Regions from separate parts of the Streptomyces sp. NPDC012637 genome, predicted to be linked through region 1. Evidence: riboswitches for the same ligand, from Rfam matches in the RefSeq annotation. Region 1 holds a riboswitch; each other region holds the start of a gene.
What was found. A riboswitch is a leader RNA that binds a small molecule or an ion and turns the genes downstream of it on or off. The one in region 1 is predicted to bind cyclic di-AMP.
Positions count from the first base shown of each region.

Region 2: linked by a shared signal. The riboswitch ahead of ACFY8W_RS06185 (peptidoglycan DD-metalloendopeptidase family protein) and the one ahead of ACFY8W_RS33250 (transglycosylase family protein) in region 1 are both predicted to bind cyclic di-AMP.
Region 3: linked by a shared signal. The riboswitch ahead of ACFY8W_RS02230 (transglycosylase SLT domain-containing protein) and the one ahead of ACFY8W_RS33250 (transglycosylase family protein) in region 1 are both predicted to bind cyclic di-AMP.
Region 4: linked by a shared signal. The riboswitch ahead of ACFY8W_RS20360 (peptidoglycan DD-metalloendopeptidase family protein) and the one ahead of ACFY8W_RS33250 (transglycosylase family protein) in region 1 are both predicted to bind cyclic di-AMP.

Region 1 covers NZ_JBIBDS010000010.1:51,247-58,869, forward strand. The annotation lists gene ACFY8W_RS33235 (DUF501 domain-containing protein) at 1-39, opposite strand, end outside; gene ACFY8W_RS33240 (septum formation initiator family protein) at 67-537, opposite strand; gene eno (phosphopyruvate hydratase) at 690-1,976, opposite strand; gene ACFY8W_RS33250 (transglycosylase family protein) at 2,243-2,953, opposite strand; cyclic di-AMP (ydaO/yuaA leader) riboswitch at 2,957-3,130, opposite strand; gene ACFY8W_RS33255 (transglycosylase family protein) at 3,389-4,396, opposite strand; gene ACFY8W_RS33260 (cytochrome P450) at 4,516-5,781, opposite strand; gene ACFY8W_RS33265 (TetR/AcrR family transcriptional regulator C-terminal domain-containing protein) at 5,816-6,424, opposite strand; gene ACFY8W_RS33270 (alpha/beta fold hydrolase) at 6,547-7,416, shown strand; gene ACFY8W_RS33275 (globin domain-containing protein) at 7,590-7,623, shown strand, end outside.
Region 2 covers NZ_JBIBDS010000001.1:1,363,352-1,370,974, reverse strand. The annotation lists gene ACFY8W_RS06205 (aminotransferase class III-fold pyridoxal phosphate-dependent enzyme) at 1-792, shown strand, start outside; gene ACFY8W_RS06200 (helix-turn-helix domain-containing protein) at 868-1,497, shown strand; gene ACFY8W_RS06195 (DUF6126 family protein) at 1,517-1,672, shown strand; gene ACFY8W_RS06190 (tyrosine-protein phosphatase) at 1,691-2,488, opposite strand; cyclic di-AMP (ydaO/yuaA leader) riboswitch at 2,862-3,014, shown strand; gene ACFY8W_RS06185 (peptidoglycan DD-metalloendopeptidase family protein) at 3,019-3,984, shown strand; gene ACFY8W_RS06180 (GDSL-type esterase/lipase family protein) at 4,161-4,955, shown strand; gene ACFY8W_RS06175 (STM4011 family radical SAM protein) at 4,952-5,797, opposite strand; gene ACFY8W_RS06170 (STM4012 family radical SAM protein) at 5,808-7,223, opposite strand; gene ACFY8W_RS06165 (STM4013/SEN3800 family hydrolase) at 7,220-7,623, opposite strand, start outside.
Region 3 covers NZ_JBIBDS010000001.1:506,982-514,604, reverse strand. The annotation lists gene ACFY8W_RS02260 (protein kinase) at 1-935, shown strand, start outside; gene ACFY8W_RS02255 (hypothetical protein) at 949-1,275, shown strand; gene ACFY8W_RS02250 (DUF2690 domain-containing protein) at 1,390-1,809, opposite strand; gene ACFY8W_RS02245 (histidine kinase) at 2,038-3,330, shown strand; gene ACFY8W_RS02240 (response regulator) at 3,327-4,046, shown strand; gene ACFY8W_RS02235 (alpha/beta fold hydrolase) at 4,373-5,284, shown strand; cyclic di-AMP (ydaO/yuaA leader) riboswitch at 5,631-5,786, shown strand; gene ACFY8W_RS02230 (transglycosylase SLT domain-containing protein) at 5,791-6,669, shown strand; gene ACFY8W_RS02225 (polysaccharide deacetylase family protein) at 6,823-7,623, shown strand.
Region 4 covers NZ_JBIBDS010000004.1:713,067-720,689, reverse strand. The annotation lists gene lhgO (L-2-hydroxyglutarate oxidase) at 1-423, shown strand, start outside; gene trmB (tRNA (guanosine(46)-N7)-methyltransferase TrmB) at 608-1,435, shown strand; gene ACFY8W_RS20370 (PrsW family glutamic-type intramembrane protease) at 1,685-2,980, shown strand; gene ACFY8W_RS20365 (aldo/keto reductase) at 2,981-3,937, opposite strand; gene ACFY8W_RS20360 (peptidoglycan DD-metalloendopeptidase family protein) at 4,005-5,102, opposite strand; cyclic di-AMP (ydaO/yuaA leader) riboswitch at 5,114-5,278, opposite strand; gene ACFY8W_RS20355 (SpoIIE family protein phosphatase) at 5,481-6,722, opposite strand; gene ACFY8W_RS20350 (MFS transporter) at 6,806-7,623, opposite strand, start outside.

The DNA.
Region 1 (7,623 bases):
GGGCTCGGTGCGTTCGGTCTGCGGAGGGGGCGTTTCCATGTCTGCCTTGCTGAGGGAGTGGAGGGGTTACGGGCGGTCGGCGCGGTCCACGCCGTCCCACAGGTTGTCGTACCAGGGACGGTCCGACGCGCCCTGCTCGGTCCGGGGCCGCTGCTCGGCCTCGGGGTCGTTCACGGTGAAGCCGGTCTCGCCGGGCATCACGTAGTGCAGGTGCTCGCGGGCGAGGCGGCGGACGTAGGCCGGGTCCTGGAGGCGGGCCTTCTCGTCCCGCAGCTCCTCCACCCGCTGCGCCGCCTCGGCGGCCCTGCGCTCCTGATCGGCGATCTCGCCCTGCTGGGAGACGTACTGCCGCATGGGGTAGGCGAGCGCCACCACGAGCGAGCAGACGACGAGCGCGAGGAACGCCGCGCGGCCGGTGAGCCGGGAGCGGCGGGCCTGACGGCGGGTCTGGGAGCGGTAGACACGGGCGGCGGTCTGCTCGCCGAGCAGCCTGATCCGGGTCGCGGTCGAGAACCGGTCCCGGTCCTTCACGGCCATGTCCAGTGCCTCCCCTGATCACACGTGCGTCCCCGCACACGGTACGGGACCGAGTGCGGGGACGCTTCGCTTCGCTACGCCTTTGCGCCCTATTCAGTTCTCCGGGCGCAAGCCGCGTGTCGACGGCGTCAGGGCAGGTCAGCCCTGGCCGCTCAGCCCTTGAAGCGCGGGAAGGCGCTGCGGCCGGCGTAGACCGCGGCGTCGTCGAGGATCTCCTCGATGCGCAGCAGCTGGTTGTACTTGGCGACGCGCTCGGAGCGGGCCGGGGCGCCGGTCTTGATCTGGCCGCAGTTGGTGGCGACGGCCAGGTCGGCGATGGTGACGTCCTCGGTCTCGCCGGAGCGGTGGGACATCATGCACTTGAAGCCGTTGCGCTGGGCCAGCTCGACGGCGTCCAGGGTCTCGGTCAGCGAGCCGATCTGGTTGACCTTGACCAGGAGGGCGTTGGCGCTGCCCTCCTCGATGCCGCGGGCGAGGCGCTCCGGGTTGGTGACGAACAGGTCGTCGCCGACGAGCTGCACCTTGGTGCCGAGCTTCTCGGTAATGGCCTTCCAGCCGGCCCAGTCGTCCTCGAACAGCGGGTCCTCGATGGAGACCAGCGGGTACGCGGCGACGAGCTCCTCGTAGTACTCGGTCATCTCGGCGGCCGAGCGGGACTTGCCCTCGAACTCGTACTTGCCGTCCTTGTAGAACTCGGAGGCGGCGCAGTCGAGCGCGAGCGCGATGTCCTTGCCCGGGACGTAGCCGGCCTGCTTGATGGCCTCGACGATGAGGTCGAGCGCGGCGCGGTTGGAGTCCAGGTTCGGGGCGAAGCCGCCCTCGTCGCCGAGGCCGGTGGACAGGCCCTTGGTCTTCAGGACGGACTTGAGGGTGTGGTAGACCTCGGTGCCCCAGCGCAGGGCCTCGGAGAAGGACTCCGCGCCGATCGGCGCGATCATGAACTCCTGGATGTCCACGTTGGAGTCGGCGTGCGAGCCGCCGTTCAGGATGTTCATCATCGGAACGGGCAGCAGGTGCGCGTTCGGGCCGCCGAGGTAGCGGAAGAGCGGCAGGTCGGAGGCCTCGGAGGCGGCGTGCGCGACGGCGAGGGAGACGCCGAGGATGGCGTTGGCGCCGAGCGAGGACTTGTCCGGGGTGGCGTCCAGGTCGAACATCGCCTGGTCGATCAGGCGCTGCTCGGTGGCGTCGTAACCGACGAGCTCCGGGCCGATCTGCTCGATGACGGCGAGAACGGCCTTCTCCACGCCCTTGCCCTGGTAACGGTTGGGGTCACCGTCGCGGAGCTCGAGGGCCTCGAACGCACCGGTGGAGGCACCGGACGGAACGGCAGCACGGCCGGTGCTGCCGTCGTCGAGGCCGACCTCGACCTCGACCGTGGGGTTGCCTCGGGAGTCCAGGATTTCCCGGGCTACGACGACGTCGATGGACGGCACGAGCATCTCCTTCTGGGATGTGACGCTGGTTGTGACGCATGCGGCAAGGTCTCGTACGCCTTGCGACACGAGCCTAACCGGCCCGGGGGCTCCGGCCAGCCGGGCGCCCGCCCCCTGGGACGAAAAAGGACCCAAGGGCATGCATCTGAGGACGAAAGACCCCTTACCTACTCATCGGTAGGGTCCGGGGACGAGGAAACCCCGGCCCGGAGCGCACGGGGGAAGGGCACTCCGGACCGGGGTGGTCACTCACCGCGGGTGGGTCGGCAGGCTCACTTGAGGTGGAGCTGCTGGCCCGGGTAGATCAGGTCGGCGTCGTCGACGACGTCCTTGTTCAGCTCGAAGAGCTTGGCCCATCCGCCCTTGACGCCGTGCGCCTGGGCGATCTTGCTGAGGGTGTCGCCGGCGACGACCTTGTACTCGCCGTCACCCTTCTTGACCTTCTTGCCGGTCGGGGTGGTGACGGTCTTCTTGGCGTCGGCCTTCTTCGGGGCGGTCTGCTTCGGGGCGGACTGCTTCGGGGCCTGGCGCTGCTCGCTGCGGGTCGTCGGCTGCTCGGTGGAGCGCTTCGGAGCGGTGGTGGTGCTCTCGGCGGAGCCGCCGCTGTACGTGGCGCCGGAGAGGCCCACGCCACAGCTCGGCCACGCGCCCTTGCCCTGGCCCGCGAGGACCTTCTCGGCGATGGCGATCTGCTGCGACTTGGAGGCCTGGTCGGCGGTCGCGGCGTAGGCGGTGCCGCCGTACGCGGCCCAGGTGGAGGCCGAGAACTGCAGGCCGCCGTAGTAGCCGTTGCCGGTGTTGATGGACCAGTTGCCGCCGGACTCGCACTGGGCGACGGCGTCCCATTCGGAGGCCGTGGCGGCCGAGGCGGTGCCGGCGGCCATCAGCGGGGCCGCGACGGCGACACCGGCGGCACCGGCGAGCGCGATGGCGCGGGTGGCCTTGGAGGAACGGCGGTGTTTGCCCTTGCCGGAAAGCAGCATGGAAGTTCTCCTCACCGACGCCTACGAGGTGAGCTGTCGGGTTCGGGCGAGTGAGTTGCCCGGCCGCGTGTCCTAGCACGCGGCTTCACCCCAAGCCGGTCGTCGGCCGTCTGTCTCAACGGCCGGGGCCGGCACTTACCTTGGGTCCCCCGCTCCTGCCTTCGGCGCTTGCGCGACGACTGTTCCCTCCGTCCGGCGGCAGGATTCGGCGTACCGGTCGGCGGGGCCCGCGGTGGCGAGCGGTCACGACCGTAGACACACACCCGGGAGAAGTTCAAAGGGCATCAACCCGGGAAAATCGCCCCTACTTGCACTCCGTCAGGAGGTGTTTGCGCAGGTGAGGGGCGACCTCGGCAAAGTTTGCGGTCGTGACACGCCCGTTCGGCAAGAGAGACCCATGTCTCACTTGCACAGAAGCGGACATTCAGCCGCGAACTACCCCTTGCCCACGAGCTCGTCGAGCTCCAACTCCAGGCTCTGACCAGGGAGGATGAGGTCGGGGTCGGAGCCGACCGTCTTCTTGTTGGCGTCATAGAGGGCGGCCCAGCCGCCGGTGAGGCCGTTCTCCTGCGCAATGCCCGACAGGCTGTCACCCGGCTGAACGGTGTATTCGTCCGGCTTGTCCGTCTTGTCGGCGTCCCTCGAACCCTCGGCACTTTCGCCCGCCTTGTCGGCCGGGGTCGCGTCCGGGGCCGCGTGGCGTCCGGATTCGGGCGCGGTGTCCGTCATGCCCGGTTCTTCTGTCGCGGCGTCACCTCGGTGCTTGCCGGTGCCGGGAGCGGTCGCGTCCGGCGTTTCCGGAGTACCGGGCGTAACCGACGTGTCGGGCGTACCGGGCGTACCGGGCGTCGCGGGGGTGGCGGGCGTGGTCGGCGTGCCCGTCGAGGGAGTGCCGGACGCCGGGCCCGTCGGGGTGGCGGGAGCCGCCGGGGTGGTGGTCGTGGCCGAGGGCTCGGGAGCCGTCGCGGTGGAGCCGGCGGGCAGGCCGTCGGTCCGGTTCGACTCGGGGCGGGGGCCCGCCGACTCCTCGGCGGGCGTGCCCGGGCCCGGGTCGACGGCGGGCGCCTTGCCGTCGTTGGTCAGGCCGGCGATCGGGGCGCAGGTGGCCCACTGGTTGTCACCGGCCGCGAGCGCCTTGTCCGCGACGGCGATCTGCTGGGCGCGGCTCGCGAGGTCCGCGCTCGGCGCGTAGGCGAGGCCGCCGTGGCGCTCCCAGCTCTCCTGGGTGAACTGGAGCCCTCCGTAGAGCCCGTTGCCGAAGTTGGCGCTCCAGGCCCCGCCCGACTCGCACTCGGCGACGCGGTCCCACGTGGCGGCGTCGGCGGCGGATGCGGAACCCGTGGCGAGCAGCGGCAACGCCAGGGCCGAGCCGGTCACACCCGCGGCGACGACGATGGCGGGGGCCTGGCGGGGTCTGCGGTGTCGTCCGTTTCCGGAGCGCATGCGGAATGCCCTTTCGCGTGACAGCTGAGACTGCGGGTGAAAGTAGCGGCATTCGAACGTGAGTCACAAGCTGATGCAGCGCAGATCACGTAAACATCACAGTATTGACGGGATGTCAGTCAGGGTGCGGGGGAGAATTCCACCGGAAGCGTGCGAAGTCCGCGCATGATGAGCCCGCCGCGCCAGCGCAGTTCCGCCGGGTCTGCGCCAAGTCGCAGATCGGGCAGGCGAGTCAGGAGCGTCGCGAGCGCGGTCTGCCCCTCCAGGCGCGCCAGCGGCGCTCCCAGGCAGTAGTGGATGCCGTGCCCGTACCCGAGGTGCTGGTTGTCCCGCCGTGCGAGGTCCAGGGTGTCCGGCCCGTCGAACCGCGCCGGATCCCGGTCGGCCGAGGCGAGCACCACGAGCACCGGATCGCCCGCCGGGATCTCCTGCCCGCCGATGGTCAGCGCCTCGGTCGCGAAGCGCCAGGTCGCGAGCTCCACCGGCCCGTCGTAGCGCAGCAGCTCCTCGACGCCGGTCTCCAGGAGCCCGGTCTCCCCGGCGGCCAGCGAGTTCTGGAGCCGGGCCCGCTGCCCGGGGTTGCGCAGCAGCGCGTACACGCCGTTGCCGATGAGGTTCACGGTGGTCTCGAACCCGGCGAAGAGGAGGATGAACGCCATGGCGGCGGCCTCGTTCTCGGTGAGGTGCTCGCCGTGGTCGGAGGCGCGGATCAGCCCGGAGATCAGGTCGTCGTCCTCTCCTTGCCCCAGGCCTTCCCGCTTGCGGTGGATGAGCTCGGCGAGGTAGCCGCGCATCTTCTTCACCGAGCGCGCCACGCCGCCGCGCGGTCCGCCGCCGTGCCGGATCATCATCCCGGCCCAGTCCCGGAAGTCGTCCTGGTCCTCGCGCGGGACGCCGAGCAGGTCGCAGATCGCGTAGATGGGCAGCGGGAAGGCGAACTCGTGGATGAGGTCCGCGCTCCCCCGCGCGGCGAAGCCGTCGATGAGGTGGTCCGTCAGCTCCTGCACGCGCGGCGCGAACTCCGCCACCCGGCGCGGCGTGAACGCCTTCGAGACCAGGCGCCGCAGCCGGGTGTGGTCCGGCGGGTCGATGTTGAGCAGATGCGTCATCAGCTCGGCCTTGCGCTCGCCGGGAATGCCCGTCTTGCCCTTGGCGTGCGCGGGCTCGTCGTGATGCGCGGGATTCTTCGAGAGCCGCTGGTCGGCCAGCGCCTGCCGGGCGTCCCCGTACCGCGTCACCAGCCAGGCCTCGACCCCGCTGGGCAGGGTGGCCTTGTGCACGGGCGCGTGCTCGCGCAGCCAGGCGTAGGACGGGTACGGGTCGGTGGCGAACTCCCAGGTGAAGAGCTCGGGGGCGGGAGGTACGGGCGGCGGGGTGGTGCTCACCCTCCGACCGTACAAGGCGTCCCGGCGGGGCCGCTCAGCGGTAGGCGGCGAGGAAGACGCGGACGCCCTCGGCGGCGTAGCGCTCCAGGTCGGCGTCGTCGTGCTGCGCGCTGCCGTGGAACATCGCCTTGTTCACCGGGATCCAGAGCAGGAGTCCGGCGAAGTGGTGTGCAGCGAGGAGCGGGTCGTCGGTCCTGAGCAGTCCGGCGTCGGCGAGCCGCCGGAAGGTGTCCGCGAGGTTGGCGAGTACCCGCTCGAAGCCCCGCTCGTACCACGTGGCGCCGAGCTCGGGGAACTGGTCGGCGTTGGCGATGATCAGCCGGCGCAGCCGGAGCACGTGGGGCTGCGTGAGCGTGACCGTGAACCGTCGGGCCAGCCGGAGCAGGCCGTCCTCCAGGCCCGCCGGGTCGACGGGGACGTCCGCCACCGCGTCGATCATGCCGTCGATGCCGTCGGTGGTGGCCAGGACGATCTCGGCGAACAGCTTCTCCTTGTCGGCGAAGTGCTTGTAGACCGTCTGCTTCGACACCGCCGCCAGCCTGGCGATGTCGTCCATGCTCGTCCCCGCGTATCCCTTGGACAGGAACACCTCCGTCGCGGCCTCCAGGATCGACTGGTGCTTGCGCGCCGATCGGGCGTCCATCGTCAGCTCCTTCTGTCTTCCTTCGTCGCCTTCCCCGCACCCGAAAGAGTACTGGACCGACCAGTACCCGAACGGGTACTGTACGGTCCAGTTCCCAAGATCTCCTGGGGGAAGGGATCCTCATGTCCATCGACACGCCTTCCGCGACGGTCACCTCCGCCGACGGCACCGTCATCGCCTACGAGCGCCGGGGCTCCGGACCCTCCGTGGTCCTCGTCGGCGGGGCCTTCATGACCCGCGGCGACTCCGCCGGTCTCGCCACGCTGCTCGCCGAACGCTTCACCGTCCTCACCTACGACCGCCGGGGCCGCGGCGACAGCGGCGACTCGCCCGTCTACGACGTGCGGCGCGAGGTCGAGGACCTGGACGCGCTGATCCAGGGCCCGGCCGGCGGATCGGCCATGGTCTTCGGCATGTCCTCCGGCGCCGTCCTCGCCCTGGAGGCCACCGCCCGGGGCAGCGCCGTCTCCCGACTCGCGCTCTACGAGCCGCCGTTCGTCACCGACGACAGCCGCCCACCGCTGCCCGACGACTACGTCGAGCGCCTGACGGAGCTGGTGGCGAAGGAGGCGTACGGGGACGCGGTCGCCCACTTCATGACGGCGGCCGTCGGACTGCCCGAGGAGGTCGTCGCGGGCATGCGGCAGGCGCCGTTCTGGGCCGGCATGGAGGCCGTCGCCCGCACCCTCCCGTACGACGGCCGGATCATGGGCGACACCATGTCCGGCCGGCCCCTGCCGGTCGGGCGCTGGGCCTCGGTGACCGTGCCCGTCCTCGTCGGCAGCGGCGACGCGGGCGCGCCGCACATGCTGACCGGGGCGCGGGAGCTGGCCGCCTCGGCCGGCAACTACACCCTGCGGGTCTTTCCCGGCGAGGAACACGCCATCGCCCCGGAGGTCCTGGCCCCGGCCCTCGCCGACTTCTTCGCCGAGTCAGCCACCTCCGCCCCCGCCGCCGAGTCCGCCACGGCCGGCGAGGGGCACGCGGCGTGAGCACGGTCTGCGCAAGCCCGGGCATGTCGTCCCGCCCGGGCCGCGCCGGGAGCCGGAGCGGGTGGTCGGGTCGGTGAAGGTGACACATGTGAGGTGCCGAGTCCGCAGGTGAAGTGCGAAGTAGGCCCGCGCGGTGACGCTGAGTGGCTTAGATTCACCGCGTGGATGCCCATTTGCTCAGAAGCACGTTCGCGGTCGTCGAGAGAC
Region 2 (7,623 bases), on a different contig from region 1:
GCGGGCTTCGTCGTCGAGCCGATCCAGGGCAAGGGCGTCCACGAGGCCCCGCCGGGCTTCCTGCGGGCCGCCCAGGAGCTCCTGCACCGGCACGGCGCCCTGCTGATCGCGGACGAGGTGCAGACCGGCCTCGGCAGGACCGGGGACTTCTACGCCTACCAGCACGAGGACGGCGTCGAGCCGGACCTGGTCTGCGTCGCCAAGGCGCTCTCCGGCGGCTACGTGCCGGTCGGCGCCACCCTCGGCAAGGACTGGATCTTCAAGAAGGTCTACTCGTCGATGGACCGGGTGCTCGTCCACTCGGCCAGCTTCGGCTCGAACGCCCAGGCCATGGCGGCCGGGCTCGCGGTGCTGTCGGTGATGGAGTCCGAGGGCACGGTGGCGCACGTCCGCCGGGTCGGCGACCTGCTCGCGACCCGGCTGCGGGAGCTCGTACCGCGCTACGAGCTCCTCAAGGAGATCCGCGGCCGCGGCCTGATGATCGGCATCGAGTTCGGACGGCCCTCCTCGCTGGGCCTGCGCAGCCGCTGGACGATGCTCCAGGCGGCCCGCAAGGGACTCTTCGCCCAGATGGTCGTGGTGCCGCTGCTGCAGCGCCACCACATCCTGACCCAGGTGTCAGGGGACCATCTGGAGGTGATCAAGCTGATCCCGCCGCTGGTCGTCGACGAGGCGGACGTCGACCGCTTCGTGACCGCCTTCACCGCGGTGATGGACGACGCGCACGGCGGCGGCGGACTGATGTGGGACTTCGGAAAGACGCTGGTCAAGCAGGCCGTCGCGCAGCGCTGACCGAATCCTGCCCACGGGTTTTGCCTCTGGGGCAAGAAACTTGCCCCAGAGGAAAGATCCTGGCGGAATGGACGCATGGACCACGTCCCCGGGGGTTCCGCCCCGGTCCCCGCCGTTGCCGACGTCCTGCCCGACGTCGCTCCCCAGCTGCGCGGACTGCGCCGTCGGCGCGGCCTCACGCTGGAGGCCGCCGCCCAGCGGGCCGGCCTCTCCCCGGCGCACCTGTCGCGCCTGGAGACGGGCAACCGGCAGCCTTCGCTGCCGATGCTGCTGGCCCTCGCCCGTATCTACGGTACGACGGTCTCCGAGCTGCTCGGCGAGGTCCCGCCCGAGCGTGACCCGGTGGTCCGGGGCGGGAAGGCCGAGGCCGTCGAGGCCGACGGCTGGCTCTACCGTCCCGCGGGAGCGGCGGGCCGCGCCATGCAGGCGCTGCGCGTCCACGTGCCGTACGCCACCAGCGCCGACATCGTGCGGGTCCACCCCGGCGAGGAGTGGATCCACGTCCTCGAGGGCCGGGTCAGGCTCGCGCTCGGCGACACGGTGCACGTCCTCGACCCCGGGGACAGCGCGCACTTCGACTCGCTCACCCCGCACCGCATCGGCGCCGCCACCCGCGGCGGCGCCGAGCTGCTGTTCGTCCACACGCTGCTGCAGAGCCCCGCCGCCGAACTGTGCCTCGGCGACGGCACTCCGCACCGCCGCTGACCCCCCCGAGAGGATCGACATGTCCGAGAAGTCCGCACCGGTCACCGGCGAGGAGCGCGGTGGCGGCAAGTTCCCGAAGGGCCTGGTGCTCCGGCTCTTCGCCTACCTGGTCGCCGGCCACCTCTTCGCCGCGTTCCTCTACCTGCTGTTCGCCATGGGCGCGCAGAACCAGTAGGGGAACCTCCTCAGGGGCCTACGCGCCGGTGAGCAGCCGCTCGCGCAGCCGCTCTCGGGTCTCCGGGGCGAGCCGCAGCCCCTCCGTCAGATAGGCGTCGACCGAGCCCCAGGTCGCCCCGATGGCGTCGAAGGCGGCCCGCAGGTACTCCACCCGCGCATCGAAGAGCGGGCTCAGCAGCTCCATCACCTCGGGCGACATGGCGTCCGGGGCGGTGGAGCTGCGCTGCACCTTGTAGCGGCGGTGCGGGGCGTTGGACTTCAGGTAGTCCTCCTCGATCGCCTCGCGCTCCACGCCGACCGCGAGCAGCGAGATCGCGATGGCCAGACCGGCCCGGTCCTTGCCGGCCGCGCAGTGCATCAGGGCGGGGACGCTGTCCTCGGCCATGGCGTGCAGGATCCGGCTGTGCTCCGCGGTCTTCCCGACGATCATCTTCCGGTACGAATCGGACATCCGGGCAGCGGCCTTGCCCTCGCCGAGCAGCTCGCGCAGCTGGGCCACGTCCCCGCTGCGGACCAGTTTCCAGAACTCCTTGCCGTCGGCCGGGTCGCTCAGGGGTATGTTCACGTTCCGCACGCCGGGAAGATCGACGTCCGGGCCCTCGACGTTCCGGTCGGCCTCGTTGCGGAAGTCGAAGACGGTGTGGAGGTCCAGGGTGGCGAGGAACTGCGCGTCCTCGGTCGTGGCGTGCGCCAGGTGGCCGCTGCGGAAGAGCCGCCCGGGACGCACGGACAGGCCGTCCACGGTCGGCAGTCCGCCCAGGTCGCGGAAGTTGCGTACGCCGGTGAGTTCGGGCTCGGTCGTCGCTTGCGTCACGGTTGCTCCTGCTCTCGAGATCGGTTCCTGGGGCAATCATCATGGCTGGAACGCTCCGCACACACCCCATCGGGATGGAATGGGCGATCTGTCCCAATTGACTGATTGGACATAAGGCGCCCTGGTTGTAGGGGAGATGGGTGCCGGGGCGTGAGCAGCGTCTCACCCGTGACGGACCGTGGCTGATCGTCTTTCCCAAATTCCCTTGGGCAAAGGGAAATCGAGGGACCGTCATCCACGGAGGGTGACCGGAATTCCGGCCGCAATTCACACGGCAATCGAATTCATGGAACCCCTGGGTTGTTCCCGTCGTCCTCGCTCGTCTAGCGTCGCGCTCACTCCGGACGGACCGCCTAATCCTGCCGCCGACCGGAATCCGCACCCACCCGTACACGGCAGGAGCGGGGGACCCAGGTATGACGCCGACCCCTCGAAAGGACGGCTCGGGGTGAAGCCGCGCGACCACGCGGCCGGACATCTCCAGTCCGAACCCGACAGCTCACCTCGCAGGCGACGGAGAGGAATTCGCCATGCCCGCGAAGGGTAAGCACCGCCGTCCCAAGGTCAACCCGATCACCCGCGGGTTCGTGGCCGCCGGCGCCGGAGGCGCCGTCGTCGCCCTCCCGCTGATCGGTGCCACCGGCGCTCACGCCGCCGAGCAGAACGCCCCCGCGTCCCCGCAGCAGGCCGTCGCCGCCGCTGCCCCGGCCGCCGCGACCCCCGCCAAGGCCCCGGCCAAGGCGAAGACGTACACCGTCGTGCGCGGCGACTACCTGTCGAAGATCGCCACCGAGCACCACCTGGCCGGCGGCTGGCAGAAGCTCTACCGCGACAACCGCCAGGTCGTCGGCGAGAACCCCTCGCTGATCCTCCCCGGCATGAAGCTCACCCTCGGCGCCAAGAACACCGCCAAGGCGACGCCCGCGCCCAAGGCCGCCGCGCCCAAGAGCTCCGCCAAGAACGGTGACGACGCGCCCGCCCGCGCCTCCCGCGGCAGCGAGCGCGCCTCGGCCCCGGCCGTCGCCTCCTCGGACTCGGCCTCCTCCTCGTCCTCGTCCGCCGGCTCCTCGTCGGCCGGCGCGGCCAGCTCCTCCGGCTGGGTCGCCCCCGTCGGCGGCGGCATCTCCACCCCGTACCGGGCCTCCGGCTCGATGTGGTCCTCCGGCTACCACACCGGTGTCGACTTCATCGCCTCCTCCGGCACCTCCGTCCGCGCGGTCGGCCCCGGCACCGTCCACTCCGCCGGCTGGAGCGGCGCCTACGGCAACGAGGTCGTCATCCAGCACGCCGACGGCACGTACTCCCAGTACGCCCACCTCTCCTCGCTGTCCGTCTCCGCCGGCCAGTCCGTGAGCGGCGGCCAGCAGATCGGTCTCTCCGGTTCGACCGGCAACTCCACCGGACCGCACCTCCACTTCGAGATCCGCACCGGCCCGGGCTACGGCTCCGACATCGACCCGCTGGCCTACCTCCGCCAGCACGGCGTGGGCATCTGACCTCACGTCAGCACCCCGTCGTCACGGGCGGCGGCACTCCGGAGGCCCGGCACACCAGTGCCGGGCCTCCGGCGTATTCCGGCTTGGTGGAATCTTTATCGGTGGCATATGTCACCCACCGTCAACCCCTCCTTACGGTCGCGTAGGTCACATCCCGAGGGGAAGGATGTGCTCCCGTGGCAGACGATTCGAGATCAACAGACAAGAACGCATTCGGGTCGTACGCGGCGATCGGTGACAGCTTCACCGAAGGCGTCGGAGACCCCGGGCCCGACGGGACCTTCGTCGGCTGGGCGGACCGGTTCGCGGTCCTGCTGGCCGACGAACTGCCGGAGCACGAGGACTTCCGGTACGCCAATCTCGCCGTACGGGGGCGCCTACTCGACCAGATCGTCGTGGAACAGGTCCCGCGGGCGAAGGAACTCGCCCCGGACCTCGTGACCTTCTGCGCGGGCGGAAACGACATCATCCGCCCCGGCACCGACCCCGACGACGTCGCCGAGCGCTTCGAGCGCGCGGTGGCCGACCTCACCTCCGCCGTCGGCACCGTCATGGTGACCACCGGCTTCGACACCCGCGACGTGCCCCTCCTCAAGCACCTGAGGGGCAAGATCGCCACGTACAACGGGCACGTCCGCGCCATCGCCGACCGGTACGGCTGCCCGGTGCTCGACCTGTGGTCGCTGAAGTCCGTCCAGGACCGCCGCGCCTGGGACGAGGACCGGCTCCACCTGTCGCCCGAGGGCCACACCCGGGTCGCGCTGCGCGCCGCCCAGGTCCTCGGCAGGCCCGTACCCGCCGACCCGGAGCAGCCGTGGCCGCCGCGGCCGCCGCGCGGCACCCTGGAGGTCCGCAAGGACGACATCCACTGGGCCAGGGAGTACCTGGTGCCGTGGATCGGGCGCCGACTGCGCGGCGAGAGCTCCGGCGACCACGTCGAGGCCAAGCGGCCCGACCTCATCCCCCTCTAGGGCAGGGCCGGGATCCGTTCCAGGACGCCGCCGGCGAACACGTCGTACAGCGGCAGCGTCTCCAGGTGCACGTAGCCGATGTGGCAGTCGCAGACGGCGAGCGGACAGGGGCGCGGGCGGAGCGCGGCGCGGTACGAGCCGTCGTACAGGTTGCCCAGCTCGGCGCGGACGAAGTGGCAGCGCCGCACCGTCCCGTCGCCGTCCACCGAGACGACCGACTCGCCGGTGCGGCAGGGGAGCCCCGCCGAGGCGTGCGGATGCCGGCTGTACGGGAAGAGGGGGTCGAGGGCCGTCCAGTCCTCGGCCTCCTCGTCCGTGTACGTACGGCCCTCCGCCGCGTTCACCCACAGGTACACCTGCTCCGGCAGCTCCGCCCGCAGCCGCCGGGCGTGCTCCCGGTGCTCGGGCAGACCGACGACGCCCACGCTGAAGCGGACGCCCCGCGCGGCGAGGTCGTGGCACTTGCCGAGGAACCGCTCGTACGGCGTCTGGCCCGGGTGGTAGGTGCACCACAGCGCCAGCGAGCCGAGGTCGGCCTCCGCCAGCCACTCCGTACGGCAGCTCAGATTGGTCTGGATGGCCACCCGCTCCACGTGCGGCAGCCGGGACAGTTCCACCATCGTCCGCCGGTACCAGGACCGCACCAGTCCCTCTCCCCAGGGCGTGAACAGGATCCGCAGCCGGTCCCCGGTCCGTCCGGCCGCCCACGCGGCGAAGCGCTCCAGCGCCGCCCGGTCGGCCCGCAGCTGCTCCCGGCTGTCGCGGCGCTTCGCGAACGGGCAGTACGGACAGTCGTAGTCGCAGGAGGCCAGCGGCCCCCGGTAGAGCAGGGTCAGATCCATCCCGGCCCCGCTACTTCGCCTCGTACGCGGCCATCGCCGCCCGCACCGCCGGCGAGAACAGCTCCGGGCCGAGCCCGTCCGAGTACGCCAGTCCCTCCGGCGACAGCCGCAGCAACCCGTCCGGGGCGTCGGTGTCCAGCCAGCCCCACTGCTCGAACCGGGCCAGCTCGGCCCCGAAATCCGCGAACGGCGAGCCGCCGAACCGGGCCGCGTAGCCGTCCACCGGCATGCCCTCGGCCTGGAGCAGCGACTGCAGCAGATGACGGCGGCGCGCCTCGTCGGCGTCGACCCGGCGGCCCACCTCCGCACGGGAGAAGTCGGCCGTCTCCGTGTAGCCGTCGATGATCGAGCGGATCTCGCGCATCTCCACCGCGTAGTCGAAGGAGTAGTGCAGCCGCGAGGTGTACGAGCGGGCGCCGCAGCCCAGCCCGATCATGCCGTCCGTCTGGCAGGCGTGGTCGTCGGGACCCAGCGCGGGCGCGTCCGCCCGGCGGAACATGCGCATCGACACCTGCTCGTAGCCGTGGGCGAGGAGGTGGTCGCGGCCGTGCCGGTAGAGGCGGAGCCGCTGTTCGTCCCACTCCCGGTCGGCCGCCGCCGGGTCCTGGACCCGGCCGAGACCCGTCAGCGGGCGCACGTACAGCGGATAGAGGTACAGCTCCTCGGGACGCCAGGCGAGTGCGGCGTCGAGCGAGCGGCGCCAGGACTCCTCGGTCTGGCCCCCGATGCCGTAGATCAGGTCGATGTTGAGGACCGGGACGCCGGTGTCCCGGATGCGGCCGAGGGCGGCCTCGACGTCCGCGCGGCGCTGCGGGCGCACCGCGGCCCTTGCCTCGGCCTCGACGAAGCTCTGCACGCCGATGCTCAGCCGGGTCGCGCCCCGCTCGGCGAGCACCGCGAGCCGGTCGGCGGTCGCCGTGGCCGGCGAGGTCTCCACGGACAGGGGTACCGCCCGCAGATCGGCTCCCATGCGCAGCTCGGCGATGTCACAGAGGCGGGACAGCTCGGCGGCGGTGAGGAAGGTCGGCGTGCCGCCGCCGAAGGCGGCGGTGGCGAAGCGGACCGGGCCGTCGTCGCCGAGCGCCTCCCGTACGGCCGCGGCCTGCCGGTCCAGCGCGTCGAGGTAGCGGGTGGTCAGCCCGTCAGGGGCGCCGATGCGGGTGAAGAGGTTGCAGAAGCCGCAGCGGACCTCGCAGAACGGTATGTGCGCGTAGAGGGACAGCGCGTCCTTCGGCTCGTCGGCCCAGAGCCCGGCGAGCGCGGGCCGGTCGGCCAGCGGGCGGTACGCCGTCTTGTGCGGGTAGGCGTAGACGTAACTCCGGTACGGGCGCGGGAGGCCGGCCGCGCTCCCGGTCGAGGGCACGGGGCCGTTCCGGGCCGTGGCCGTGGTGATGCCCGTGGCCGTGGTCGTGGTCGCGGGGCTCATGCGGCCGTCTCCTTCGTGTCCCGGTCCGGGCCGGTCAGTTCGAACTGCGCGTACGGCACCGTCCACACGCTCTCGTGACCCAGGCGGTGGCCGGTGAAGCCGTCCTCGCCGTATGCCGTGCCGTGGTCGGAGCAGACGATCGCGAAGCAGTCGCGCCGGCTGCTCATCGCGGCGAACAGCCTGCCGATGTGGCGGTCCACGTACTCCAGGGCGGCGGCGTGGGTCTCCCGGGTGTCGCCGTCGGCGAGGGTCGCGCCCGGCCGGTGGAACCAGTTGGGCTGGTGCAGGGCGGAGACGTTGACGAAGAGGAAGAGCCGGCGGTCGCGGGGGAGCGCGGCGACGACCTCCTCGGCGCGGGCCACCTGGGATTCGAAGGAGGTCGGCGAGGCCACGCCGAAGG
Region 3 (7,623 bases), on a different contig from region 1:
TGTGGTCGCTCGGCGTCCTGCTGTTCCAGATGGTGGAGGGCTGGGCGCCGTTCCAGCGCGACTCGATGGAGGAGACGGTCACGGCCGTCGTCGTCGACGAGACCCCGCCGACCCGGCTGGCCGACACCCTGGCACCCGTCGTGCACGCCCTGCTCGCCAAGAACCCGGACCACCGTCCCTCGTCGGCCGAGGTGGCGGAGTCGCTGCGGGCCGCGGCGGAGAAGCCCGCGGCGCCGGCGCCCGCGGCGGCAGAGCCCGCAGCGGAGAACCCGGCCGGGGAGGAGGGCGCGGCGGAGGAGGCGGTCGGGTCCCCCGGTGCGGACCCCGCCGCGCGAGCGCCGGCCGCTGGGGGGCTGGGTGCCGAGGTGCGGGCCGGTGCGGACCTCGCCGCGCAAGCGCCGGCCGCTGGGGGGGCCGAATGCCGAGGTGCGGGCCGGTGCGGGACCGCGTGCCGACGTGCCGGATACCACGGGACCGAGTGCCGATGCGCCGGCCGCTGGGGGGCCAAGTGCCGAGGTGCGGGCCACTGCGGGACCGAGTGCCGACGTGCCGGCCACCGCAGGTCAGGGCACCGAAGTACCGGACGCCGGGCGGCGGTCGGGCCGTCCGCGACGGCGGACGGTGCGTCGCAGGCTCCTGGCCGCCGCGGCGGTCTGCGTCGTGCTCGGCTCGCTCGGCGCCTGGGCTCTCACGCAGTGGAACGACGGGTCCGGCCGCTCCGGTGCCTCGGGCCCGGGTTCGCACGGCAGGGCGCCCACCTCGTCGTCACCCGCTTCGACGAAGCCGAGCACGAAGCCGAGCACGAAGTCACCCGGTCCGGAGCCGTCCCGCGGTTACCGCCTGGTCCAGGAGAGCGGATTCCAGGCGGAGGTCCCGGCCGACTGGACGGCGGCTCCCCGCAACGCCCGGGACCAGTACCGCTACACCAAGGGTGACCTCGAACTCGTCGTGGTCCCCGGACGCGACGCGGCGGCGAGCTCCTCCGACAAGCCCGTCATCTACCAGAAGGACCACGAGCCGGAGTTGGCCCCGTGGCGTGTCTCCAGCTGGTCCAGTGCCTCGGGAATGGTCGAGCTGGACGTCGGCGGAACGCGCTCAGCCCTCGGAAACTTCACCTGGGCGGACGCCAGCGGACGCGAGCTGTTCGTCCGCAACGCGGCCATCCTCCTCTCGGGCCGCTACCACCTCGTGCTCGTCATAGGCCCGGAAGCACAGCGCGACCAGGTCAGGGAATTCCATGACCACGTCCTGGGGACGTACCGCGCGGCGAAGTGATCCGGCGCCGGTCCTCCCCCGTCACCCCCGTGACAGGACCGGTGCCGGATCCCGCGCCGCACGGCCGCCCGCCCGCCGACGAGCGGGCGACCGTGCGGGGTCCCCGGTGGCTGTCTAGTACCAGCCGGTGCAGCGGATGTTGCCCGTGGAGTCGTTCCACGCGCAGGCCCGCATGACGTAGCCGGCGTCGTTGTACGCCGGGGTGTGCGTGTCACTGCCGTACTGGACCGTGGTCATGCCCAGCGGGCCGGTCCAGCTGCCGCCGCCGTCGCCGGATCGGTCCACCCACACCTTGTCGCCCGGGTCCGCGCCGGTGATCCGGCCCCACGCACAGCGGCTGGAGGTGCTGTAGCGCAGCTCGATGCGGATGCCGTCGACGCTCGCCGTGCGCGGGGTCGTGGCGTTCGCCGTGCTGCACGCCATGGCCGCCGAGGCCGAACCGGTGGCCGCCTGGGCCGTCGTGGCCGCGCTGCCGAGGCCGAGCACGAGCGCGGCCGTGGACAGCATGACGCCGGTCCTCTTGCTGATCTTCATGTGTTCCCCCTGAGTGGTCGGTATCGCGCGTGGTCGGTATCGCGACTGGTCCGTCGGTGGTGCGGAGGGTGGTGCGGACGGTGCACCCGTACGATCTCCCGGCCGCCGGACCCGGGGCGTCAACCGCAGAGTTGAACGGCGGGGTAAACCCCTGCGGCAGTGCGCACCGGCGCACGCTGCACCTCCGGTATGACGACGCGCCCGTTTCCCGCGCCGTACCATCGCGCGATGCACACCAGGGCCCAGTGGGCGACGTGGTTCCGCGAGGTGAATCCCCTGCTGGTCGACGCGACGCTGGCCCTCGGCCTGGTGGCGGCGTCGGCCGCGGTCGGGCACCAGTACCACCCGCGAGGGTGGCCGGTCTTCGACCTGTCCGCGTACCTGCTGACGGCGCTCACCGGTCTTCCGCTGGCCCTGCGCAGGGTGGCGCCGGTCGCCGCGCTGGTGGCGAGCTGTCTGGCCTTCGCCGGCTACCTGGCCGCCGGCTACCAGCCGTCCCTGAACTTCTGGGCCCCGGCCATCGCGTTGTACAGCGTCGCCGTCCAGCGTCCGCCCCGCACGACGGCGGCGGGCGCCGCGCTCACCGCGGTCGTCGTCCTCTACAGCGGACTGCGCGCCCCCGAACTGGGCCTTGCCGTCGCCGTGATCCAGGCGGTGGCGGTGCCCGCCGTCCTGTGGGTCTTCGGCAACGGCGCCCGGCTCCTCGCCCGCAGGAACCGGCAACTCGCCGAACTCACCGCACAGCTGCGCACGGAACAGGAGGAAAGGGCGAGGCGTGCCGTCGCCGAGGAACAGCGGCGGGTCGCGCGCGAACTCCACGACGTCGTCGCCCACCACATGTCGGTGATCAGCGTGCAGGCCGGCATGGCGGGCTATGTCTTCGCGACCGAACCCGGTACCGCGCGCGCCGCCCTGGACACCATCTCCGAGACCAGCCAGGAGGGTCTGCGGGAGCTGCGGCGGATCCTGACCCTGCTGCGCTCCGCGGCCGGCGAGACCGTGGAGGCCGACGGGCGGGCCGGGGAGTGGTACGCCCCGATGCCGGGACTCGCCCGCCTCGCGGAGGTGGCCGAGCGGACCAGGGCCGCGGGCGTGCCCGTGGACCTGCGCACCGAGGGCGCGCCCCGCGCGCTGGCCCCGGGGACGGAGCTCTGCGCGTACCGGGTCGTGCAGGAGGCACTCACCAACGTGATCAAGCACGCCCGCCCGGCGCGTGCCACGGTGCTCGTCGCGTACCGGCCGGACGAACTCGTCGTCACGGTGACCGACGACGGCCGGCGCCACCGCCCGGATCCGGCCAACGTGCCGACACGCTCAGGACACGGCTTGATCGGCATGCGGGAACGCGCGAGGCTCTACGGCGGAACAGTGGACGCCGGCCCTCGGGCCGAAGGGGGATTCCGCGTGTGCCTCACACTTCCCGTGGCCAGGACGACCGACCGGCAGGGACCTCACCTGGATCACCCGGGTCACCCGGATCGCCCGGATCACCGGGAGAAGGGCAGCAGCCCGCCGGCATGACGGGCGGGAGTGCGCCCGGAACCACGCCGGACCCTGCCGCCGACGGCATCACGGTGCTCGTGGTGGACGACCAGGAACTGATCCGGGCCGGACTCGTCGCCCTGCTGCGGGCGGCGCCCGGTCTCGAGGTCGTCGGCGAGGCCGCCGACGGGGAGTCCGCGGTGCTCCAGGCGGCCCGCGTGCGGCCCGACGTGGTCCTCATGGACATCCGCATGCCGGGCATGGACGGCACCACGGCCACCGAACGCATCCTGGCCCGCTCCGACGGTCCCACCCCGCGGATCCTCGTCCTGACCACCTTCGACCTCGACGAGTACGTGTACGCGGCACTGCGCGCCGGAGCCTCCGGATTCCTGCTGAAGGACACCGGGCCCCAGCGGCTGATCGAGGCCGTTACCGCCGTGGCGGGCGGCGAGATGCTCTTCGCGCCGAGCGTGACCCGCCGGCTGATCGAGGCGTACGTGAACCAGGCGGAGCCGGCCACCGGCGCCGTCGCGGACCTGGACGTCCTCACCGCCCGGGAGTGCGAGGTGCTGCGGCTCACGGCCCGGGGCCTGTCGAACACGGAGATCGCCGAGCAGCTCTACATCGGCGAGGCGACGGTCAAGACCCACCTCAACCGCACGATGAGCAAGCTGAACGTCGACAGCCGTGCCCAGGCGGTCGTCGTCGCCTACGAGAGCGGGCTCGTCGTCCCGGGCGGACCGGCGCTCTGACCGGCCCGAGGCCCGTCGCCCCGTTGGGGTACGGTCGACCTGCCCCAACAGCCGCCCGTGGGAGCCGAGTTCGTCATGGCGAACGGGCGGGGTGCGAGAGCGGGACGAGTACGGGCAAGCCCTGAACGGGCAAGCCCGACGTAGGCAAGCCCTGAACGGGCAAGCCCGACGTAGGCAAGCCCTGAACGGGCAAGCCCTGCGCAGGCGGGCCGAGCAGCGACGCACCCGAGCAGCACCACGCCGAGCAGCGCCACGCCGAGCGGCACCACACCGAGCAGATTCACGCCGGGACACACCGAGCACCAGGCAGACGAGGAGACGCGACCATGACCCGTCCGGACGGACCGCGGCCGGCACCCGAACCGATACCGCTCGACCTCCCCGTGGACGGGGCGACGCTCCGCGTGCTGCGCTTCGGCACCGGACCGCGGACCGCCGTCGCCGCCCACGGCATATCGGCCTCGGGGATGTCCTTCGCGGCCGTCGCCCGGCACCTGCCGGCGGACTGGTCGCTGTACGCGGTCGACCTGCGAGGCCGCGGCGGCAGCTCGACCGCCCCCGGCCCGTACGGCATCGACCGGCACGCCGCCGATCTCGTGACGGCGGCCCGGACCTGGGGCGACGGCGGACCCGTGGCCCTGACAGGGCAGTCCATGGGCGCCTACGTGGCGCTGCGTGCCGCCGCCCGGGAGCCCGGCCTCTTCGCACGCCTCCTGCTGGTCGACGGCGGCCTGCCGCTCCCGCTGCCCGCCGACGCCGACCCCGACGCGGTGCTCGGCGCCAGTCTGGGCCCGGCGCTCGCCCGGCTCTCGATGACGTACGACAGCGACGAGGCCTACGTCGACTTCTTCCGCGCGCACCCGGCGCTCGGGCCGCACTGGAACGAGGACATCGAGGCGTACGTCCGCTACGACCTCACCGGCCCCGAGGGCGCCCGCCGCTCGCGCGCCCAGGAGGCGGCGGTGCGGCAGGACGGGCGGGAACTCCTCACCAGCGCCGCGTCGTTCGGCACGGACCTGGCCGGTCTGAAGGTGCCCACGCTGCTGCTGCACGCGCCGCTCGGGCTGCTCGGCGAGGCGCCCGCCATGCTGCCGCCCGCGCTCGTCGACCACTGGACCGCGCAGGCGCCGAGCCTGACCGCCGAGTTCGTGCCGGACTGCAACCACTACACGATCCTCATGGGCGACCCGGCCTCCATGGTCGCGGAGCGGCTGGTGCCGCCGCACGGCCGCGGCTGATCCGATCCGCATTGCAGGGCAAACCGGACGATGTCCGGTTATTCCACTGCAATACCGGAATGCTGATCCGATTCCGCAACAGGGTATTTCGCTCCCGCATAAAGGACCCGGCCGGGGCGCGTGATCTGAATCACGCCCGGCCTGTCCCCGTCGCTGCTGCCGTGGCGTCAGATCCGGCATGCCGGAAAAGGGTTGGCGCGAGGGCGGTGGCCGGCCTGAATGATCCTTTGGGAATTCCGGGTAGATCGATTTGCCGGGATGAATTCCTGCCTTGTTTTCCGGATTTGTTTTCGCATAGCGTCACCCCGCAACCGGACGGAAACGCCGAATCCTGCCGCCGTCCGGGCGACCGCACTCACCACACTTCCGGCAGGAGCGGGGGACCCAGGTTTGCCGCCGGTCCCGGTCTCCGGGGACGGCTCGGGGTGAAGCCGCGCATGCCGCGGCCGGGCATCTCCTGCCCGAACCCGACAGCTCACCTCGCAGGCGGAGGAGAGGAACCCGCCATGCGTGGACACGGCAAGCACCGCCGCCCCAAGAACGCCCCGCTCGCCCGCGGCATCGCCGCCGTGAGCCTCACCGGCAGCGCCGCGCTCGCGCTCCCGCTGGCCGGAGCCACCGGTGCGGCCGCCGTCGCCCCACACGGCGCGAACTCCGTCACAGTGGCAAAGCCGGCGCTCTCCGCGGCCGTCCAGGCGGTCGCGGATAAGGCTCCGAAGGCGGCATCCAAGGCCGCTCCGGTGAAGTATTCCGTCGTCACCGGGGACTCGCTCTCGAAGATCGCCCGGAAGTACGGCGTGAAGGGCGGCTGGAAGAAGCTCTACCGGGACAACCGGAAGGTCGTCGGCAAGGACCCGGCTCTCATCCGGCCCGGCCAGAAGCTCTCCGTCGCCGCCACCCGGACCGCGCCCCGCCCGGCGGCCCCGTCCACCGCCACCCGGTCCTCCGTCACCCGCGCCTCCGTCACCACGGGCTCGGCCGCCTCCGCCCCGGCCCCGGCGGTCAAGGCCGTCGCCAGCGCCGCCACCAAGGCCGCGGCCGCGGGCTCCACCGGCTACACGTACGCGGACAACCTCGAGGGCTGGATCCGCGAGTCCCTCGACATCATGGCCCGCGAGGGCATCCCCGGTAGCTTCGACGGCATCTACCGCAACATCATGCGCGAGTCGTCCGGCAACCCCCGCGCCATCAACAACTGGGACTCCAACGCCCTCGCCGGCACCCCGTCCAAGGGCCTGCTCCAGGTGATCGACCCCACGTTCCGGGCCTACCACGTCGCCGGCACCGCCAACGACCCGTACGACCCCGTCGCCAACATCACGGCCGCCTGCAACTACGCCGCCGACCGCTACGGCTCCATCGACAACGTCTTCGGCGCCTACTGACCGACCGGTTCGCCGCCGCCGACACGGCCGGGCACCCCTCACGGGGCGCCCGGCCGTGTCGTTCTCCCGGAAATCGATGAAACCTTCCCGCCGTCTCTGCCGTCCTCCCCTGCGGGAGCCGTTCGGGACGAAGACGCTGGGAGTGGGCACCGCATGGGGCTGAAGGGCAAGTACACCGCACACATAGCCGTGGTGGCGTCGGCGGTCGCGATCGGTCTTGCCTCGTGGGGGGCCGCCGCGCTGACGGACACCGAGGCCGAGGCCCAGGCGGCGGGGAAGCGGCAGGAGCAGCGGGTGCCGGGCGAGGACGCCAAGGGGCCGGCACAGGTGCCGCCGGTGAAGGTGCCCCAGAGCATCGCGCACGGAGCGGAGGCCGGCGGCAGGTCGGTGAACATCACCATCGACGACGGCCCCGACCCCCGGTGGACGCCCAAGGTGCTCGACATCCTCAAGGAGAACGACGTCAAGGCCGTGTTCTGCATGGTCGGTCCGCGGGCGAAGGAGTTCCCCGAGCTGGTCAAGCGGGTCGTGGCGGAGGGCCACCGGCTCTGCGACCACACCGTGTCCCACGACACCACCATGGACAAGAAGCCCGTCGGTTACCAGAAGCAGCAGATCCTCGACGCGAAGCGGATGATCGAGGACGCGGCCGGGGGAGCGAAGGTGGAGTACTACCGGGCCCCCGGCGGCGCGTTCACCCCGAACAGCCGGCGCATCGCCGCGGAGGCCGGGATGCGGCCGCTCGGCTGGAACGTGGACACGAAGGACTTCGAGCTGCCGGGGACGAACGCCATCGTCAACACGGTGAAGCAGGAGCTGCCCAACGGACCGACCATCCTCTTCCACGACGGCGGCGGCGACCGCAGCCAGACCGTCGCGGCGCTCAAGCAGGTGCTGCCGTGGCTGAAGGAGCAGGGACACCCGACCAGCTTCCCGGTGCGGACCACGCCCTGA
Region 4 (7,623 bases), on a different contig from region 1:
CGCGGCATCGACGGCGGCGTCCACGTCGGGCCGAACGCGGTCCCGGCCCTCGCCCGCGAGGGCTACGGCTGGTCGGTCGTACGCCCCCGCGAGCTCGCCGGCACCCTCGCCTGGCCCGGCAGCTGGGCCATCGCCCGCGCCCACTGGCGCTACGGCGCGGGCGAGCTGCACCGCTCCCTGTCCAAGCGCGCCTTCACCGAGGCCGTGCGGCGCATGCTGCCGCTCGTGGAGGAGCGCGACCTGCGGCGTGCGGCGCCGGGCGTGCGGGCGCAGGCGGTGCTCAGGGACGGCACGCTGGTCGACGACTTCCTGATCCGCGAGTCGGTGCGGACGGTCCACGTGCTGAACGCGCCCTCACCGGCGGCGACGGCCTCCCTGCCGATCGGCCGCGAGGTCGCGGGCCGGGCGCTCGCGCTGCTGTAGTCCCGTCCCCGCCCGGGCGGGCCGGGCGCTGGCGCTGCTGTAGTCCCGTCCCCGCCCGGGCGGGCCCCGCACTCCTCCCCGACGCAGCCCCGCCCCGGCGAGGCCCCCTCCTCCCGGCGGAGCCCCGCTCCGACGGCTGCGGCCCCGCCGGGCGCTGCGCCCGGCGCCGTAGAATCGGGGCATTGTGTCTGAGCAGCCTGAGAACTCCCCGTACTCCGTCCCCGACGGCCACGACAGCCCCGCCGGCGTCGCCGCCGCGGACGACCGTCCCGTCGCGCGGCGCGGCAGCCGGATGTTCGCGCCGGGCGAGGGGCCCGCGCCGGATCCGGCGGGCGCCCACTTCGAGCGGCGGATCCGCAGCTTCCAGCCCCGGCGCAGCCGCGTCACCGCCGGCCAGGCCGAGGCCATGCTGAAGCGGTGGCCCGACTGGGGGCTCGACATCGACGGCAAGCGGGTGCTCGACCTGGACGAGATGTTCGACGGGCTGCCGGTCGTCATGGAGATCGGCTTCGGCATGGGCGAGGCCACCGCGCAGATGGCCGCCGCCGACCCCGGAACCGGCATTCTCGCCGTCGACGTCCACACGCCCGGCCAGGGCAATCTGCTCGGGCTCGCCGACCGCAACGGACTCACCAACGTGCGGGTCGCCAACGGCGACGCGATCATCCTGCTGCGCGAGATGCTCCCGCCGGAGTCCCTCGCCGGCTGCCGGGTCTACTTCCCCGACCCCTGGCCCAAGAAGCGCCACCACAAGCGCCGGCTGATCCAGCCCGAGTTCCTGAGCCTGCTCGCGCCCCGGCTGAAGAAGGGCGGCCTGCTGCACTGCGCCACGGACTGGGAGCCGTACGCGGAGCAGATGCTGGAAGTGCTGAACGCGCACCCCGACTTCGAGAACAGCCAGGCCGACGGCGGTTACGCGCCCAGGCCCGCGTTCCGGCCGCTGACCCGCTTCGAGGGCCAGGGCCTGGACAAGGGGCACGTGGTCCACGACCTGCTTTTCCACAGGCGCTGACGCTCCGGCGGGTTTTCCACAGGCTGCCGGAACTCCCTCGCCGCTGTCGGTGACGCTGGTTAGGGTCGTTCCGTGTCGTCGAATCCCATCGCCGGAGCCGGACCTGCCACCGAGCCCGGCCCCACACCCGCACAGGCGGTCGTCCCCGCGCAGGCGGCGGACCCCGCCCAGGCGGTCGTCCCTCCGGTCGCCCCACCGGTCGCCCAAGCGGTCGCCGCCGGGCCCGCTCCGGTTCCCGCGCCCGCTCCCGTGCCTTCGCTCGAGAGCGACCAGCCGGACTTCGGTGCCGTGCCGGAGCGGTCCAAGTGGCGCTACAAGCCGCGCAAGGCGTTCTGGCGCAGCCGGCTGGTCCGGGCCGTCGCCCTGATCGCCGCGCTCGCGCTGTGCGCGCTCGCGATCCTGGCGATGGTGCGGGAGGAGACCGGCACCGAGGGCTTCCTCGTGGGCCTCGGCCTCGCCGTGCTGCCGGTGCCGCTGCTCATGGCCGCGTTCCGCTGGCTCGACCGGGTCGAGCCGGCCCCGTGGAAGAACCTGCTGTTCGCGCTCGCCTGGGGCGCGTTTGCCTCCACCCTGGTCGCGATCCTCGCCAACTCCTTCGCCGTGGAGTGGATCAGCAGCGCCACCGCCGACCCCGGCTCCGCCGAGTCACTCGGCGCCACCGCCGTCGCGCCCGTCGTGGAGGAGACCGCCAAGGGAGCGGCGCTGCTGCTGCTCTTCCTCTTCCGCCGCAGGGACTTCACGGGGCCGGTCGACGGCCTGGTCTTCGCGGGGTTCACGGCCACCGGCTTCGCCTTCACCGAGAACATCCTCTACCTGGGCAACGCCTTCGGCGAGGACCAGGAGTTCGGCGCCGACGGCCTCGGCTCGGTCACCATGGCCACCTTCTTCGCCCGGGTCATCATGTCCCCGTTCGCGCACCCGCTGTTCACGTCGCTCACCGGCCTCGGCCTCGGCTTCGCCGCGCTGCTCCCGGCCGGTGCCCGGTTCCGCCGCACCCGCCTGTGGCTGCTGCCGTCCGCCGGCCTGCTCCTCGCGATGGGCCTGCACGCGCTGTGGAACGGCTCGGCGACCTTCCACCCGCTGGCGTTCGTCCTCGTCTACGGGATGTTCATGGTGCCGGTGTTCGGACTGCTCACCTGGCTCGCGATATGGAGCCGGCAGAAGGAGCTGCGCACGATATCCGGCGAGCTCCCGGCCTACGCGACGGCCGGCTGGCTCGCTCACGACGAACCGCTCGCGCTCTCCTCGATGCGGGCCCGCTCGATGGCCCGCGGCTATGCGGCCCGGACCTTCGGCAAGCCGGGCGCGCAGGCCGTCGGCGAGTACGAGGCGTTCGCGACGACGCTGGCGTTCCTTCGCCACCGGGCGCGGCGCGGGCAGGCCGCGCCGGACTTCGCGGCCCGCGAGCAGGAGCTGCTGCACCACCTGTGGCAGCGGCGGCAGGTGGCCTCGCCCGCCCTGACGTACGCGGCCCGGGCGACCGGCCGGGTGTGGGTGCCGCCGCAGTACCTGGACTACGGCGGCTACAACCCGTACCGCGGCTGATCAGGCGGCGGGCGCCTCGGAGGCCTCGGTCAGCGTGGCGAGCTCCGCCTCGGTCAGCGTCAGGTCGGCGACCGCGACGAGCGCGGGGAGCTGCTCGACCGTCCGGGCCGAGGCGATCGGGGCGACGACCGTCGGACGGGAGGCGAGCCAGGCGAGGGCCACGGTGGCGGGCTCGGCGCCGTGCGCCTCGGCGACCGCGTCGAGTGCGGCGAGCACCTTCTGGCCGCGCTCGGTCTCCAGGTGCTTGGCGGCGCCCGCGGCACGGACGCTGGAGACGGTGGCACCGGGGCGGTACTTGCCGGTGAGGAAGCCGGAGGCGAGGCCGAAGTACGGCACGGCCGCGAGCCCGGCCTGCGCTGCGGTGTCGAGGAGCGGGCCCTCGTAGGTCTCGCGGGACACCAGGTTGTAGTGCGGCTGCAGGGCGACGTAGCGGGCGAGGCCCTCGGCCTCGGCGAAGTCGAGGGAGGCGCGCAGCCGCTCCGGGGAGATGTTGGAGGCGGCGACGGCCCGCACCTTGCCGTCCTTCACCAGCTGGTCGAGGGCGGTGACGATCTCCTCCACCGGGACCGACTCGTCGTCGAAGTGCGTGTAGTAGAGGTCGATGTGGTCGGTGCCGAGGCGGCGCAGCGACTCCTCGGCGGCGGCCTTGATGGTGGTGGCGCTCAGGCCCTTGTACTGCGGGTGCGAGCCGACCTTGGTGGCGACGAGGATGTCGGAGCGGTTGCCGCGGGAGGCGAGCCAGCGGCCGATGACGGTCTCGGACTCGCCGCCCTCGTTGCCCTCGGCCCAGGCCGAGTAGACGTCGGCGGTGTCGACGAAGTTGCCGCCGGCGGCGGCGTAGGCGTCGAGGACGGCGAAGGACTGCGCCTCGTCGGCGCTCCAGCCGAAGACGTTGCCGCCCAGGGCGAGCGGGAAGACGTGCAGGTCGGAGGTGCCCAGCTGGCGAAGAGAAGTCATGGGTCGATCAACCTCCCGCACCACCGGGCGTATTCCGGCGGTGCGGCAGGATCCGCGGTTGCGCAGGTCAGACGCTCAGGCCCTTGGAGTTCAGCCACGCCGCCGGGTCGATGCCGTCGCCGGACGGGGTGTGCACCTCGAGGTGGAGGTGCGGGCCGGTGACGTTGCCGGTGGCGCCGACACGGCCGATGGTCTCGCCGGTGCCGACGGACTGGCCGGCGCCGACGGTCATCGACGAGAGGTGGCAGTACCAGACCTCGGTGCCGTCCTCCAGCTCCAGGACGATGCGGTAGCCGTACGCGCCGGACCAGCCGGCGGACTGCACGGTGCCGCCGTGGACGGCCTTGACCGGGGTGCCGGTGGGAGCGGCGAAGTCCAGGCCGGTGTGGTAGCCGGAGGACCACATCGAGCCGGCCTGGCCGTAGGTCGAGGTGATCGTGTACGAGGAGGTCGGCAGCGCGTAGCTGGCGGCGAGCTGGGCGAGGCGCTCGGCCTCGGCCTTCGCCGCGGCCTCCTCCTCGGCCTTCTTCTTCGCCTCGGCGGCCGCCTGCTCCGCCGCGTCGGCCTTGGCCTCGGCCTCCGCCGCCGCCTTCTCGGCCGCGGCCTTCTCCGCCGCCTCCTTGGCCGCGGCGTCCGCGGCGGCCTGCTGCTGCTCGGCCTGCTGGAGGATGCGGGCGCGCAGCGCCTCGCCGGCGTCGGTCGACGTCCTGGTCCCGGCCCGGGTGTCCGCGCCGTCGGTGCCGGCGCCCTCGTTCGCGGCGGTGGTGTAGGTGAGCGCGGTGAGCGGCTGGGCGTTGTTGCCGGCGCTGTCCGCGATGCCCTTGCTCTCGGCGTCCGAGCCGATCAGGTCGCCGACGCCCGGCAGTTCGGAGGCGTCGGGCAGGTCGAGGTCCGGCAGCGCTATCGAGACCGGAGGCTTCTGCTGGGCGGTGGCCAGGCCGCCCGCGCCGACGGCGGCGATGACGCCGACACCGAGCACGGTGGAGGAACGGGCGAAGTTGGAGCGCTGCTTGACGACGCGGTGGCGTCCGCCGGAGCGGTTCCGGTCCCGCAGGGAGTCCTCGGTGGGGTTCCACTCCTCCGCGGCCCCGTCCAGGGCGCCCGCCGCGCCGGGGGCGTCGTAGGAGGCGAAGGGGGCTTGCGGAGCCGGGGTGTTGGACGCCACGGAGGCGCTCTCCTTTCCTTCCTTCTCGCCTACCGGGTTAGCTGACGGGTTCGGAGCAGGAAGGTCTCCTACGGGCTGTGCCGCACGGTCGCACGAGGCGGACGAGTGCGGTGGGGCCCGATTCACCCCAAGTGGTGGTTCCCCGGTTCCCTTGCGGGATTCGGCGCGCGCGCACGGTGCCGTCTCTTGCGACGGCTGTGACGACCGCGCTGCGTTATCGAACGTTAATAGACTCGACCACCCGATTCCAAGCTGTTCCCCTTGATCATTAGCTGAATTGGGAGGGCATCGCCCGATTTGACCCCCACTCAGAAAAGCGTCAGGAGCAAACTCCGGAACTGACGTTACGTCAATTGTTATCGGAGGGACACCTGTCGACTACGGCCGGTCACCGTCCGCCCGAGGTCGCGACGAGAGGGCCTCCGGATGCTGCGGCCCGGCCCCGTCCGGCGGCACCACCGGCATCGTCCGCCGCCGCTCCGGCTGCCCCGCCGCCCGGCGGCTCACCGCCAGCAGCGCCATGTCGTCCGTCGTACCCCCGTCCGTGTGCCGGCGCACGTCCGCCACCAGCGCGTCGAGCAGCTCCTCGGGCCCCGGGAAGATCCGCCCCGCGAGGCGCGCCCCCGGCTCGTAGAACACCCCCGCCGAGTCCCGCGCCTCCGAGAGACCATCCGTGTAGAACAGCAGCGTCGCGCCCTGCGGATACGGCGTCACGTCCGCCCGGTCCGGCCACACGCCCAGGTCCCCCATGCCCAGCGGCAGCGCGGCCTCGCTCGGCCGCAGCAGCTCGACACCGCCGTCCGCGTGCAGGAGCAGCGGCTCGGGATGCCCCCGGTTGACCACCCGTACGACCCGGTCGCCGCCCGGGATCTCGGCCAGCACCGCCGTCGTGAAGCCCTCGAAGGCGTCGAGACCCGCCCGCCGCGCGCCCTCCCGGGCCAGCGCCCGCTCCAGGCGCGCCGCCACGCCCTCCAGCGTCGACTCCTGCTCGGCCGCCTCCCGGAAGGCGCCGATGACCACCGCCACCGCCTCCACCGCGTCGAGGCCCTTGCCCCGCACGTCGCCCACCACCATCCGCACCCCGTGCGGGGTGTCCTGCACCGCGAACAGGTCGCCGCCGATGAACGCGTCCGCCTGGGCCGCCACGTACCGCGCCGCGATCTGGAGGCCGCCGATCCGCTCGGCGGGCGTGGGCAGCACCGCCTTCTGCGCCGTCTCGGCGATCACCCTCGCCGAGGCGAGCCGTTCCCCGCTGCGCCGCACCACCCGGTTGATCAGCACGGCGAGCGCCGAGACCGTGACGACCGTCAGCGTCTCCGTCAGCGCCGGGATCCTGTCCGCGGTCCCGTTGTAGAGGTGCAGCCCGATGCTCGCGAGGACCGCGGCGAGCCCCGTGACCAGCGTCGTCAGCATGGAGAAGAACGGGGCCGCGATCAGCGGCGCCGCCGAGTACAGCGGCGCCGCCGTGTAGGTCGGCGGCGTGGACAGGTCGTACGCCACGCCGCCGAGGATCAGCAGCGGAGGCAGGGCCCGCAGGAAGCGCCGGGCACCGCGGTACGGGCCCGCGCCGCCGCCCGGGACCTCACCGCCCGCTCCGCCGGCCGCCGCTGCTCGCCCCACCTGTGCTCTCCTGCCCGGTCGGTCGGCCGGTCCGCCCGTCCGTCCACGGCGGCGGACCGTTCCGCGCCCACCTCAGGGTGCCGTCAGGCCGTACGGCTCGGCGACTCCTCCTCGGCCGGTTGGCGTACGGCGAGCCGCCCGCCCCGCGCCAGGGCCGCCATGGCGGCCGCGCAGCCGAGGCCGACCGCACACAGCACCAGCCAGGGCACCGCCGACCAGCCCGTCACGTCGAGCAGCGCGCCCGTCCCCAGGTTCCCCAGGGTGATGCCGACCCCGCAGACCGTGTTGTACAGCCCGTAGTGGGTGGCGACCCAGCGGCCCTCGGACAGGGCGACGACCGTGTCCATCTCGAACGGGTAGAGCACCGCGTTCGCGACCGCCAGGACCGCCGCGCACAGCAGCAGCGCGGGCAGCGAGCGCCCCAGCGCGGCCGGCACCAGGAACGCCGCCCCCATCAGGGCGAGCCCCAGGACCAGACACCGCTCCCGGGAGAGCCGCGCCTTGCACCAGGCGGTGATCCGCAGCTGTCCGGCGAGCGCGACCAGCGCCGACACCGCGAACAGGGCGGTCGTCGCCGCCGTGCCGCCCGCGGCGAGCGGCAGCGCCAGGTAGACCTGGAAGGACAGCACGTACGAACCGGTCATCGCCAGCGAGAACAGCCAGAAGACCCGGTTGGCGAGCACCGTCCGGAACTGCCCCCGGTCCTGCCCGGCCGCCCCGGCCGCCCCGTCGTCCTTGTGCCGTACGGGCAGATGCCTCAGCTGTACGAGGGTGAGCGCGGCGAACAGGAGCGCGGCCACCACGCACGTCAGCCGGAACGACACCCCCGTCAGGGCCACCCCGACCAGCGGCCCGAGCAGGATGCCCGCCTGGTAGTACGTGTTGAACAGGGCGAACGCCT